DNA from 3 places in the Clostridium neuense genome. Region 1 is predicted to be linked to each of the others. Evidence: riboswitches for the same ligand, from Rfam matches in the RefSeq annotation. Region 1 holds a riboswitch; each other region holds the start of a gene.

Region 1 (4,883 bases):
CTATCAAGAAATAGCGAAGGCACTTCTTGGTGTAAAGGATGCATTGTCTAAAATACAACCTTTGATAGATACTATGGGAAAGAGCTATCCTAATATTGGAACTGATAATAATTATATGATGCTAAAAGGCACTGTTGACAAGTTATTATCATCCTTAAGTCAAATTACTCCTGAAGGAATAAAAACATTAAATGATAATTACAGTGCTCTAACTAATGGTTTTGAAAAAGCTAATGCAGGACTATCTCAAATAAGCAGTGGTTTATCTCAAATGGATGATGGCTTAAAGACTTTAGAGAGTGGACTTGATAAAGCTTCTTCTGGAATAGGCACAATAGTTACTAATATGAATAAAGTAAGCACGGGTTTAGGAGATATGAAATCGGGGCAGCAAAAACTTGTAGATGGTATTAATGGATTTAGTACCTTTGGCAATAAGCTTGGTGATGTTAACAAAGGATTAGAGCAGATTTCAGGTGGACTAGGAAAAACCAATAACTTTTTAACTCAGCTTAATTCACATAAAACCTTCTTCATTCCTAGGGAAGCTCTTACTAATAAAGATTTTAAGAAATTAACAGACAATTTTATGTCAAAGAATAAAAAAATAACTAAAATAACTGTTGTTTTGAAGAATGATCCTTATTCATCAGAGTCTTTAAAAACTATAGATAAAATAAAAAATGCTGTTTCAGATGGACTTAAAGGCTCAGTTCTTTCAAAGGCTAAATCTGGAGTATCTGGATCGAGTGCTATGACAAATGATATGAACAATGTATTAGGCAGAGATCTTAATAGAGCAACGGTGGTAGTGCTCATAGGAGTATTTCTAGTTCTAGTTATTGTTACAAGATCCTTATGGGAACCTGCTGTTATAATTGCATCACTTATAGGATCATACTATGCTGCTATTTTTATAATAAATTTTATTTTTATAAACTTAGCAGGTTATGAGGGGATTTCTTCCTTTGTTCCATTTTTCGCTTTTATAATAGTAATAGCGTTAGGAGTTGACTACAGTATATTCCTAATGATGCGTTTTAAGGAATACACTGAAATATCTCATAAGGAGGCTATAGTTTTAGCTTCAGAGCATATAGGAAGCGTTGTAATGTCAGCAGCTATAATACTTGGAGGAACCTTTGCAACGCTTGCACCTTCAGGATTAATACTTTTAATTGAACTGGCTATAGCTGTAATTACAGGACTTATTGTACTTTGCTTTATAATGCTACCAGCATTTTTACCGGCAATGATTAGTCTTCCAAGTGCTTTAGAAAAGATATTTTCAAAAAATAAGGAAAAATCCAAACAGATATAAATAGATATGAATATGTTAAGAATTAGATAACAAAATATGAGGCATAACTTACTGAATAGGCAGCTGTACAATGTCAATATTGATACTAGGAGATTACAAGGAACAATAGTTCTTTACTTTGATGTACACGCATTGCTTTTAAGGTGAATTAATGATATACTAAAGTGAAATTTAATATGTTTGCAGGGGAACTAAAGATAAACTACCTTAAAACTTGAAATTGTTTATCTATATTATAGTTGAGAAGGATAAAACCTGACCCTTAGAACCTGTCAGTTAACACTGTCGTAGGGAGCAAAGCGTGAATTAGGATGATATTATGATGCTTTAATCTGTACGATTAGAGCATTTTTTTATGCGATAAAATTAAATTTTATAAAAAACTTAATATTGGTAACACGTAACTTTTATGGTAGTATAAAAATTTTTAAGTAAATCAGCTAATTGTTTATTTTAAAATTCGTAGAAGCAGCTAGATTTTCAAAGAACAATTAGAGATTTGCTAATAAAAATTGTATAGAAAGCATAAAAAGGGGTGCACCACCGCGGGTGTATTTACTTTTTATGCTTTTTTTTATAAATAGAAATGAGGAGGATTAAAACATGAAAAAAACAATTTTAAAAAAGGAGATATTTACAGCATTATTGGCTGGAATGGGATATGTACTAAATACTTTTGTATCCTTTCCAAGGATGGCTCCATTTCAGCATTTTATTAATGTCATAGCGGCAGTTTTTTTAGGACCAGTTTGGGGATTTATTTGTGCGCTGCTTATAGGCTCTATGAGAATGATATTAAATGGAAGCACCATTTTAGCAATTATAGGTGCAGTTATAGGTGCATTTTTATCAGGGTTATTGTATAAAAAGTTCCACAAATTAATTTGGGCAGTTATTGGTGAGGTAATTGGAACTGGAATTATAAGTGCAATTGTTTCTTATCCATTTATGAGAATGTTTTATGGTCTACCAAAGACTTCTATATTTACATATGTCCCATTTTTTGTTCCAGCATCTTTAGTAGGTGCAACAATGGGATATTTATTACTAAAAGCATTAGATAAAGCCAAAATGCTTGAGCAACTAAAATTTATGCTGCACAATTAAAATTGTACTTTGTACTCTAAGTGAAATTCTGGTTTTGCAGAATAAATTTGAAATTAGCCATTTCAAACTTTCATGTTGTATATCTATAAAGGAGGAAAATAAATGTTTGAAGCAATATTTGAAAATATGTTAAAGAGTAAACCTATCGTTCATTGTATAACCAATTTTGTTACCGTAAATGATTGTGCAAATATTATACTTGCTGGCGGAGGTTCACCAACAATGGCGCATCATAAGGATGAGGTACGAGAGATAACTGAAAATAGTCAAAGCCTTGTGCTTAATATGGGAAATGTACATGATGTAACTGCTATGATTTTAGCAGGAAAAAAGAGCAATGAAGTGAAACATCCAATAGTTATAGATCCAGTGGGAATGGGGGCTTCAAAGCTAAGAAATGAAGTATTTAAAGAGCTATCCCAAAACATGAATTTTTCTGTTATAAGAGGGAATATCTCCGAAATCAAAGCAGTAGCAAATGGAGAAGGCATTACAAAAGGAGTGGATGCAAGTGAAGCAGATAAAGTTACAGAACATAATCTTAAAGAGACAGTAAAGGCAGCAAAGAGATTGAGCATGGAATTTAAAAGTGTTATTGTTATTTCTGGGGCTATAGATATTGTAGCAGACAAAGACAAAGCGTATGTAATTCGAAACGGTAATCCTATTATGGCAAAGGTAACTGGGACAGGTTGTATGTCCACAGCATTAATAGGTGCCTTTTGTGGAGGAAATCCAGATAATACTTTAGAGGCAGCAGCAGCGGCAGTAACAGCAATGGGGGTGAGTGGAGAAATAGCCTTTAAAAAAATGAAAAAATTTGAAGGCGGGACCATGATGTTTCGTATGTTTTTAATTGATACCATAAGCAATATGACCCCAGAAATTATAAATGGAGAGATGAATGTTGAAGAAATGTAGATATGCTATTTTTGATATGGATGGTACACTCATAGATTCTATGTCTGCATGGGAGAAGTTAGGTGAAGATTATCTAAATCAAAATGGAATTAAGGTTCCCAAAAACTTAAATGAAATTATAAATGCAATGTCTATGACAGAATCTGCTAATTATTTTAAAAGAGAATTTGGAATTAAGGCTTCTGTAGAAAAAATTATTTCTGATATAAATAAATTAATTGAAGATAAGTATAGATACCAAATACAACTAAAGCCATATGTAAAGGAATATCTCTCAAGTTTAAAAAGCGATGGTGTTACCATGTGCATTGCTACAGCTACACCACTTGAACTTTCAGAGGCAGCACTTAAGCGTCTTAATGTGCTGCAATACTTTTCCTGCATTGTATGCTGTGATGAGGTTGGTGTTGGAAAAACTAAACCTGATGTTTACTATCTTGCTATAAAGAAGATGGGGGCTAAAGTAGAGGATACAATAGTTTATGAAGATGCGGATTATGCAATGAAGACAGCAAAAATGGCTGGTTTTTATACAATTGGGGTATATGATGAAGCGTCAGGTAAAACAAAAGAAGAAATGAAGCTTTTTTGCGATAGGTATATAGATTCCTTTGAAGATTTGTTACTATAAGATAAATAATAATACTGGTGAAAATATCACTAACAGTGAGATTAAGAATATTGATATAGAATATCATATAAGATATAATTTAAACCAAAGATTACCTTTATATTAAATTAGTATTAAAGTATAACAAGAGATAAGGTGAAAGGGGAAAGTATGATATTTAAGTGAAGATATCATATAAGAAAGTATAATGATTTTTTGTTACATAGGAATAATATTCTTAATTTTATTTGGAATTTCTTTTATAAGAGAAAAAAGGCGTTTTAAAAACGCAGTATATCTGTTATGTGCCATTTTAAATATGGGCTTTTACAGCGTAATTCTTATGATTGGAACGCAAAATACAATGCTAAATTTACTTGTTGTGGCTTTAGCACTGTGTGTTATGCCAATTGGTATTGTGGTTACTTCAATTTTGTTTATTGCTGCAGGAATTATCACAATTAAGCGAGAAGGATTTAGAATTCCTAATTTATTAGCACTTGCTTTTGGAATTGGAATTTGGACTCCACTTATTTTATTTTGTTTACTTGAAGTAAGTCATTTGATGTCCAAGTGGTTTATTGGTATCACCTATTTTAGCATGATTGTTGTATTATATATAGGTTTTACTTTTGTTGCCTTACTTATTTATTCATCTCTATATTGCATTTTGCCTAAGGGGAAAAATTACGATTATATTATAATTCATGGAGCAGGTCTTTTAGATGGTGAAAGGGTTTCTCCATTATTAGCTAAAAGAATTGATAAGGGAATTGAAGCTTTTAAAAGGTTCAATGGAAAAGCTAAGATAATTGTTTCTGGTGGCAAGGGTGCTGACGAGAAAATATCTGAAGCAGAGGCCATGAAAAGATACCTTTTGGAAAAGAATATTGATGAGAAAAATATAATTTGTGAAGATAAATC
Region 2 (4,883 bases), on a different contig from region 1:
ACAGATTTGTGCTAATATTGCACAGTCAGGAGCTACTTTTGCGGTAGCTGTTAAAACAAAAAATAAGAACATGAAACAGTTATCCGCTGCTTCTGGTATTTCTGCCCTTATGGGTATAACAGAACCTGCTCTTTATGGTGTCACTATGAAGTTAAAACGTCCAATTTTTGCAGCCGCTATAGCCGCAGGAATTGGAGGAGTTGTTGGAGGTATTTTGCAGGTATCACTTTACATACCACAGAATAGTATTATGTCTATTCCATGTTTTATTGGTAAAAAGGGTATGGGCAATCTTGTATATGGAATTATTATGATAGCAGTTACTTTTGTTTCTTCATTTATAATAACTTACGTAATAGGTTTTGAAGATATAAAAGAACAGGAAGCTGAAGAGTTAGAAGAATCAAAGCTTGAAGCTCAAAAGGAAGTAAAGCCTTTAGTTGAGAAAATTGAAGTTTTTGCGCCAATAAAAGGTGAGGTTGTTGCATTAGAAAATGTTCCAGACAAGGTTTTTGCAGATAAATCATTGGGAGCAGGTATAGCTGTTATTCCAGATGAAGGAAAGGTTTATTCGCCTGTAGATGGAAAAGTAACTATGATAATGGATTCAAAACATGGCATTGCAATTGAAGCTGAGGAAGGCTTGCAGCTTTTAATTCATATTGGCTTGGAAACTGTAAAATTGAACGGCAAGTATTTTAAAGCACATGTTCAAAATGGAGACTTAGTTAAAAAAGGTGATTTGCTCATAGAGTTTGATAAAGAAAAAATAGAGGCTGAAGGCTATAACTTGATTACACCAATTTTAGTAGTTAATGCTAATGATTATATAAAATCAGTTCCAATGGTTAAGGAAAGAGAAAAGGTGCAGGTAAACGACAAGCTTTTAACTATAGTTTAGGAGGGGTTAATTTGAAAGAAAATACAATGCCCAAAGGTTTTTTATGGGGAGGAGCAACTGCTGCAAATCAATACGAAGGCGGATATAATGAGGGTGGAAGAGGTTTATCCATTGCAGATATTCTAACTGGCGGCAGTTTAAATAAAAAAAGGCGGCTAACACCGCCTAAACCTTTAGAGGATGAATTTTACCCTAATCACGAGGCAACGGATTTTTATCACCATTGGAAGGAAGATATTGCTATGTTTTCAGAGATGGGGTTTAAAGTATATAGAATGTCCATTTCTTGGTCAAGAATTTTTCCAAAGGGTGATGAACTTGTGCCCAATGAAGAAGGCTTAAAGTTCTATGATAATGTAATTGATGAGTTACTGGATAAAGGTATTGAACCATTAATAACTATTTCTCATTACGAAAATCCACTGCACCTTTCTCTTGAATATGGTGGCTGGAAAAATAGAAAACTTATAGATTTTTACTTGAGGTTTGCAGAGGTTCTTTTTAAAAGATATAAAGGGAAAGTAAAATACTGGCTTACTTTTAATGAAATTAATATGCTAACAGAGCCATTTGGTGCGGTTTTTTGTGCTGGTATGCTGGAGGAAAAGGATAATACTGAATTAAATAGATATCAGGCAATGCATCATCAGCTAGTTGCCAGTGCACTTGCCGTAAAAATGGCTCATGAAATTGATGCAAATAATAAGGTGGGGTGCATGCTGGCGTATCATAATATGTATCCATATACCTGTCACCCAGAGGATATTTTATTTGCACAGAAGTATGCTCAGCTCCACAACTTCATAGCAGGAGATGTGCATGTTAGAGGAAAATATCCGGGCTTTGCAAAAAGATATTATGAGGAAAACAACATTAAATTAGCAGTCGGCAGAGAAGATTATGAAATTTTGCAGCAGGGTACAGTGGATTTTATAAGCATAAGCTATTATTCAAGTGCTTGCGTTAGTATTGTCAAAGCAGGAGAAAAAACTGACGGAAATGGCACAGCAAATATTAAAAATCCAAATTTAGAAGCTTCGGACTGGGGCTGGCAGATAGATGCTGTTGGCTTAAGATATGTATTAAATCAAATTTATGATCGATATGAACTCCCGATAATGATTGTGGAAAACGGGCTAGGCGCTGTAGATGTATTATCAGAAGATGGTGCAGTTCATGATGCTTATAGAATTGATTATATGAGAAAGCATATTGAACAAATGAAGGAAGCTATTTCTGATGGTGTTAAGCTTATTGGTTATACCTGCTGGGGATGTACAGATATTGTAAGTGCTTCTACAGGTGAAGTTAAGAAGAGGTATGGCCTTATATATGTTAATAAGCATGATGATGGCAGCGGAGATTTATCGAGAATGCCTAAGGACTCATTTTATTGGTATAAGAGGGTTATAGAGTCTAATGGAGCTAAGCTATAATAATAATTAATGATTTTACTTTAAAATGGAAATAAAATGGAGTATAATAGTCATGAATTAATAAAGTGCTAGGGGTGCCTTTGGGCTGAGATGTAAAGCTGTGCTTTAAACCCTTATACCTGATCTGGATAATACCAGCGTAGGGAAGCAATTATTTTGTTTATATAACAATTGTTTTCAGAAGGTCTTCCTAAGCACGAATTTTAGGAGGTTTTTTTTATGTCTTTTTCAAAAAATATTGGAGAAATATTAAAACACCCAACATCACTTGCAGCTCTTCTTGCTTTAATTATACTCGTTGTAGTGGCTATAAAGGTTAAAAAGGTAAAGCTTAATACTCACATGATAGCCCAAATAGGTATAGCTTTAGCTCTTGCAACTGTACTTAAAATATTCAAAATATATCATCTTCCACAGGGGGGAAGCGTAACTATAGGAAGTATGATACCAATTCTTTTAATGGCAATCTTCTATGGACCAGAAGTTGGTTTTTTAACAGGTTTTTTATATGGAATTATTACTCTTATAATGGACCCTTATATCCTTCAACCTGTACAAGTATTGTTTGACTATCCACTTCCATTTATGGCACTTGGACTTGCAGGATACTTTAGAGATAAAAAAATTGTTGCAACTGTAATTGCTGTTTTCGGACGTTTTGTATTTCACTTTATTTCCGGAGTTATATTCTTTGGAAGCTATGCGCCTAAAGGACAATCGCCAGCTCTATATTCACTTATATCAAATGGCGTATTTTTAGCAGTTGAAGGTGCAATATGCGTTGTAATTATGGCAGTGCTTCCAGTAAAACAATTGTATTCTATAGCCGTAAAAAATCACACTGCATAGCTGCAAAAATGTAAGGAAAAATTTTATTAAATTACTGTGAAAACGGAGTAACAATGCTGTAGATTTATAGAATTTTTTTTTATGTAATAAAGCATTGTTACTCCGTTTTATTTTTAATAAATTGTATTTATTATCTTCATAGAATTGTAACAATAATCTGATAATATATAAATATAGTAAAACAAATAATTAAATAAAAATAAGATTAACATAGTTGAATAGTCCCCCTGTTCAACTATTTTTTTTGTGCTTAAAAAACTTTACACAAGAAAATGGTAGGTATATAATAAATTCATACCAATGAATTTTTGATTTGATTAAAGGAGGAAAGAAGATGAAATTTCCAAAGGATTTCTTATTTGGAGCTGCCTCTGCATCCTATCAAGTAGAAGGTGCCTGGAATGAAGATGGGAAAGGCATTAGTAACTGGGATATATTCTCGAAGATACCAGGAAAGACTTTTGAAGGGACAAATGGAGATGTTGCTGTAGATCATTATCACAGGTATAAAGAAGATGTTAAATTAATGGCAGAAATGGGATTAGAATCTTATAGGTTTTCTATTTCTTGGCCAAGAATAATACCAGATGGTGATGGCAAGGTTAATGAAAAAGGAATTGAATTTTATAATAATTTAATTAATGAATGCTTAAAGTATGGAATAGTGCCTTTTGTTACACTATATCATTGGGATTTGCCGCAGACTTTAGAAGAAGCTGGAGGCTGGACTAATAAAAAAACTATAGATGCTTTTGCTAAATATGCTGAGGTATGTTTTAGGGCATTTGGAGATAGAGTTAAGCATTGGATAACCTTTAATGAAACTATAGTTTTTTGTGGTCATGGCTATTTAGCAGGGGCACATCCACCTGGCATTGTTAATGATGCTAAAAAGTATTTTCAAGCTACACACAATGTTTTTGTAGCACATGCTAAGGCTGTAAGCAAATATAAGAGTTTAAAGCAGTATGGTGAAATCGGAATAACTCATGTATTTAATCCTGCTTTTAGTGTTGATGATAAGGAAGAAAATATTTTTGCAGCAAAACATGCAAATTATTACGATACTTTTTGGTTTTATGATCCAATATTAAAGGGTGAGTATCCTGAATATGTACTTGATCAGTTGAAGGAACACGGATGGACTCCAGATTGGACCAATGAAGAGTTGGATTTACTTAAAGCTTCAGCTGATAAAAATGATTTTATTGGACTTAATTATTATCAACCTAAAAGAGTTATGAAAGTTGAGTCTACAGAAGGTTTTGAAGCCAATAGAGAAAATTCTACTGGTGCGCCAGGAAATCCTTCGTTTGATGGAGTTTATAAAACAGTGATGATGAAGGATAAAGTGTACACAAAGTGGGGATGGGAAATTTCTCCTGAGGGTTTCCTAGATGGACTTAGAATGCTTAAGGAAAGATATGGTGATGTTAAATTATATATCACTGAAAATGGCTTGGGTGATGAAGACCCAATAATAGAAGATGTTATAGCAGATGTACCAAGAATTAACTTTATAAAGGAACATTTAAAGGTTATAAAAAAGGCTATACAAGAAGGAATAAATCTCAAAGGATATTATGCTTGGTCTGTTATTGATTTATTAAGCTGGTTAAATGGATACAAAAAACAATATGGTTTTATATATGTTGACCATAAAAATAACCTAGAGAGAAAGAAAAAGTTATCTTTCT
Region 3 (4,883 bases), on a different contig from region 1:
ATTAGCTAGAGTTAATCTTATATTTTGACTTGAAGAATATAATTCATTTATACAATTAATATTTGCATAGGAACAATCTTCAGCTGTAAAATTATTTTCTAGGCTAAGTTGTTTGAATAGTGAAAGAGCATCGCTTAAATTATGTGTGAAAATAAATTTCGAATATTCTCTAAATTCTATAGAACTTTTAATAAAATCAAATAATTCAGTACAATTAAAATTTAAATTATGTGCTTTTAGTAGTTTATCTATTTTGGTCATTTGAGTTGAAGATAGCTCAAAGTTCGCATTATCGTAATTTTTTTTGCTGCTTACAGTATTCCAATCAAAGTATAATTCGGGATTTTCATCATATCTTGAAGAAAGAATATCATATGTTCCTGGTCTCAAGTGACCATATTTGTTTAAAAATTCTTGTTTACTTATATGGTTAAAATCATATCGAATGTTAGAACTTACAGTATTAAGTGATTTCATAAAGCATTGATACTCGTATTGAGATAAGATTCCATTGTCAACCATGGAATTTAATAATTCTATAGCTATGAATCCACATCGTGCCAATCCTGCGAATGGAAGAGCGCCATATAGGCTGCAGTCTTTAAGTAACCAGTATATTTTAGAAATTAAATCTAAATTACTATTATAAATTGATTCTCTACGATCTTTTAATTCCATAATTTTTTTAATATCATTTTTCCATAGCTGATTACTTCCATTTATGATATTATTGGTTAGTTTTTGAAGGCTTTCACTTAACTCTTTACATTCATTTTTGTTAAAACCTTTACATAAAAGCTTACTGAGCCTTTTTTCTGTATCAAAGGTGTAACACGAGAATACTATTTTAAATTCAATTTTATCATGATAGTTAGGATGCTTTATAAGAGCATCTATATAATAATCAACCAATTTTTCACACAGATTTTTTGATAGATTAGCTGGTAAAAATGAGTTGAAGCTTATTCGTAAGTCTATATATGGCAGCCCGTAAAAATCTATTAATAATGGAAAACCTATAACATTTTTATATCCATAGTTATTTCTTTGATAGGCCCAAATCTCATCTGTAATTATTTTTTTATAAAGGGATAGCGCTAGCGGTTTTGGTTTAATGCCTATCATTTCAGCAGGATTCCAATCAGCCATTACACCATAAATAGTTTTATTTCCATATAAATAAGGATGCCTTAAATTTAGTTGGGATATTTTCTTTCTTAATTCGTAAATAAATTCTTTATTTTTGTTAGTTTCGTTGGCTAAGTTTACAATAAGTGGTCTTACTTGAAAAAGGTATAAGTCGTAAGCATCATCAAAAGCAAATTCAATATCTAAGGAGTCTGTAGAAAATAAAGCTTCAAGTTCACTGATTAAATTTATAACGCGAAGAAGATTTTTGTCAATGTTAGGAACTGTTTTTGAATGTTTATAGTAATAAAATGTTTTTAAATTATTAGTTTTACCAGAGGTTACTGAATCTGTAGTGTAGGTATAATCATCATAGTTTATAACAATGTAGTCACCACAAGAATTAGGATCCTTGCTAAAAGCAACACCGCTCATTCTTACTTTTTTTAGCATAGGCTGAATAAAAACTTGATCCTTTAAATTTAAACCCTTGTAAGAATCTATAACCTTTGTAATTGCATCGCATATTTGATTTTCACCAATAACATTTGAAATTGAAAGAAAGCATCCAGCTAATGAATGGATTGAATTATCTTCAGACATGGAGCTACTCCTTACTATTAGCGGAAGATCAATCCAATTTTTTTCTTTAACTAAAGAAATTATTTTTTTGCTATTGTTAATCCATTCACTTACTGTTAAACGTATTTGAGGAATAATTTTAGCGTTAACAATAACTGTAGATAAATATTCAAGTGTTTCAGATTTTGTACCAAAACTAACCATACTATTTCCTCCCTTAACCATAAATTATCGAATAAAAATAGCTTTTAAAGATATAAAATTTATTTTTAGAGAAAAGTACGTAATCTAAAATTATATATCTAATCAACTGTGTTTAAAGATAAACTACCTTGAAACTTGAAAGTTATTTGTACCACAATGCCATCTTATGGCAATTGTGGTGCACATGAATTTCAATAGTTGAAGTGGTTTATTTATGACGAGTAACAACCAATATATTAATATTAATCTATTTGGTTTTAAATTACAATATTTTGTAATAAAGATGAATCACACTTAAACTTCAAATCTATTTGGTTGCATTTTTTTCCCTAATGTGGTAAATTAAAAATGTAAAATTTAATATCGCAACTGGGGAGCCTGTTGACAGGCTGAGAGTGGAATGTGATTCCAGACCCTCATAACCTGATTTGGATAATGCCAACGTAGGGAATAGTTAGTTCATATTTAACATAAAGTTCTGCGCAGAATTTGTGTATTTATGATATTAAAAATAGTAGATTATGAGGGAAACAGTTTTTGTTTCTCTCTTTTTGATTTTACTAGAAATCTTATTTATCAAAAGCAAAGAGGTGACTTAATGATAGTAAATGGAAAGAAAATGGATTTTAAACAGGGTATTACTGTTACAGAATTGCTAAATGAAATTAAGGTTGATAGGGATAAGGTAGTCGTAGAAGTAGATTTAGAGATAATAGATAGAAATGAGTATAGTCAGAAAAAGCTGTTTACAGCATCAAAAGTAGAAGTAATAAGATTCGTTGGAGGCGGCTAAATTGAAAGTTTATGTCAATGGAAAAATAAAAGAAATCTCAAGCAAAAGTACACTTTTTAGCATTAAAGAGGAAATAAAAAAAGATGCAGATGTAGTCGTATATAATGGATTCATTATGAAAAAGAACATTTATTTAAAGGATGGGGATAGGGTTGTACTTATAAAAAAAGGTGAGCTTCCAAGTAAAGAAGAAATGGAAGCGCAGCTTGTGGCAAGGCATACACCTAAGGTTCACGAAAAGATTAAGAAGGTTTCTGTTGGTGTAGCTGGGCTTGGAGGGCTTGGATCAAATGCAGCGGTATCGCTCGCAAGAATAGGTATTGGAAGGCTTTTATTAGTTGACTTTGATGTAGTTGAACCAAGTAATTTAAATAGACAGCAGTATTTTGTGAAACACATAGGTATGAAAAAAACTGATGCCTTAAAAGAGATAATATCTTGGTGCAATCCTTTTGTAAAGGTTGAAACCTTAGATACATTTATAGATGAAAGCAATGTAGTAGATATTTTTAAAGATGTGGATATGATTATTGAAGCCTTCGATAATCCCGTTTCAAAGGCAGTACTTACAAATGCTGTTCTTACAAAAATGAAGGATAAAAAGATTGTTGCAGCTTCAGGCATGGCTGGATATTTTTCCAGCAATACAATATGTACAACTAAAATAAATGATAGGTTTTATTTAGTTGGAGATAGAGAAAATGGTGCACAGCCAGGGAACGGACTTATGTCACCAAGAGTTTCTATAGCGGCAAATCATGAGGCAAATGCAGTGCTTAGAATAATAATGAATGAAAAATAGGAGGGGTTTATAAATGGAGGAACTTATCATAGGAGGAGTTAAGCTTAAAAATAGACTTTTCGTTGGAACAGGTAAGTTAAGCTCAAATGAAATAATTCCAAGGATAATGGAAAGATCAAAGGCGGAGGTCATAACTGTTGCACTTAGAAGGGTAGATGAAACTTCGTCAGAAGATGATAACATACTTAATTTTGTAAATAAAGATTTAATACTTTTGCCAAATACGTCGGGTGCTAGAACCGCAGAAGAAGCAATAAGACTTGCTAGAATTGCAAAAGCAGTAGGCTGTGGAAATTGGATTAAGATAGAAGTTATCTCAGATAATAAATATTTACTTCCAGATAATTATGAAACTATAAAAGCAACAGAAGTACTTGCAGAGGAAGGCTTTATTGTACTTCCATATATAAATCCGGACTTAATGGATGCTAGAAGACTCGTTAGTGCAGGTGCAGCTGCGGTAATGCCACTTGGAGCGCCTATCGGAACAAATAGAGGGCTTAGAACTAAGGAAATGATAAAGATTTTAATAGAAGAAATAAATGAGGTGCCTGTAATTGTTGATGCAGGAATAGGTAAACCATCAGATGCAGCACTTGCTATGGAAATGGGTGCTGATGCTGTTCTTGTAAATACAGCTATAGCAACAGCTGATAATCCTGTTTTAATGGCAGAGGCATTTTCACTTGCAGTTGAAGCAGGAAGAAAAGCATATACAGCGAAACTTGGTGCTGAAAGAGAATATGCTGAGGCTTCATCACCACTTACTGGATTTTTAAGATAGGAAGTGTAAAAATGAGTTTTTATGAAAAATTACAGGAGTATAAAGAATTTGATTTTGAAGATTTTTTTTCTAAGACAAGGGAAAGTGATATAGAAAAAATTCTGTGCAAGGATAATGTAGACGAAATTGATTTTTTAAGACTTTTATCTCCAGCAGCAGAAAGTTACCTAGAACCTCTAGCTCAAAAGGTGAGGAAATTATCCTTGAGGAATTTTGGAAAAACAGTAGTACTATATACACCAATGTATATTGCAAATTACTGTGTAAATGGCTGTGCGTACTGTGGTTATAATGTAACAAATAAAATATCAAGAAAGCAGCTTACTTTTGAAGAAATAGAAAAGGAAGCTAAAGCTATATATGAGTCTGGCATGAGAAATATAATAGTTTTAACTGGAGAATCAAAGTTTCATACACCAGTAACGTATATAAGAGATGCTATAAAAATATTAAAGAAATATTTCAGTTCTATATGTATAGAAATATACCCGTTAGAAGTTGACGAATATAAGGAACTTGTTGCTGCAGGAGCAGATAGTCTTACAATTTATCAAGAAACTTATAATGAAGAAAAATACGATAAGGTTCAT

The links. A riboswitch is a leader RNA that binds a small molecule or an ion and turns the genes downstream of it on or off. The one in region 1 is predicted to bind thiamine pyrophosphate.
Region 2: another riboswitch for thiamine pyrophosphate. It lies ahead of thiT (energy-coupled thiamine transporter ThiT); the one in region 1 lies ahead of thiW (energy coupling factor transporter S component ThiW).
Region 3: another riboswitch for thiamine pyrophosphate. It lies ahead of thiS (sulfur carrier protein ThiS); the one in region 1 lies ahead of thiW (energy coupling factor transporter S component ThiW).

The regions. Positions count from the first base shown of each region.
Region 1 covers NZ_JBJIAA010000001.1:254,803-259,685, reverse strand. Annotated here, with positions in the region: gene ACJDT4_RS01175 (MMPL family transporter) at 1-1,321, shown strand, start outside; TPP riboswitch at 1,496-1,632, shown strand; gene thiW (energy coupling factor transporter S component ThiW) at 1,925-2,428, shown strand; gene thiM (hydroxyethylthiazole kinase) at 2,531-3,349, shown strand; gene ACJDT4_RS01160 (HAD family hydrolase) at 3,336-3,980, shown strand; gene ACJDT4_RS01155 (YdcF family protein) at 4,168-4,883, shown strand, end outside.
Region 2 covers NZ_JBJIAA010000018.1:18,105-22,987, reverse strand. Annotated here, with positions in the region: gene ACJDT4_RS19025 (beta-glucoside-specific PTS transporter subunit IIABC) at 1-901, shown strand, start outside; gene ACJDT4_RS19020 (glycoside hydrolase family 1 protein) at 928-2,337, shown strand; TPP riboswitch at 2,398-2,500, shown strand; gene thiT (energy-coupled thiamine transporter ThiT) at 2,557-3,186, shown strand; gene ACJDT4_RS19010 (GH1 family beta-glucosidase) at 3,521-4,883, shown strand, end outside.
Region 3 covers NZ_JBJIAA010000006.1:238,167-243,049, reverse strand. Annotated here, with positions in the region: gene ACJDT4_RS09110 (PEP/pyruvate-binding domain-containing protein) at 1-1,914, opposite strand, end outside; TPP riboswitch at 2,275-2,381, shown strand; gene thiS (sulfur carrier protein ThiS) at 2,513-2,707, shown strand; gene thiF (sulfur carrier protein ThiS adenylyltransferase ThiF) at 2,709-3,509, shown strand; gene ACJDT4_RS09095 (thiazole synthase) at 3,523-4,293, shown strand; gene thiH (2-iminoacetate synthase ThiH) at 4,305-4,883, shown strand, end outside.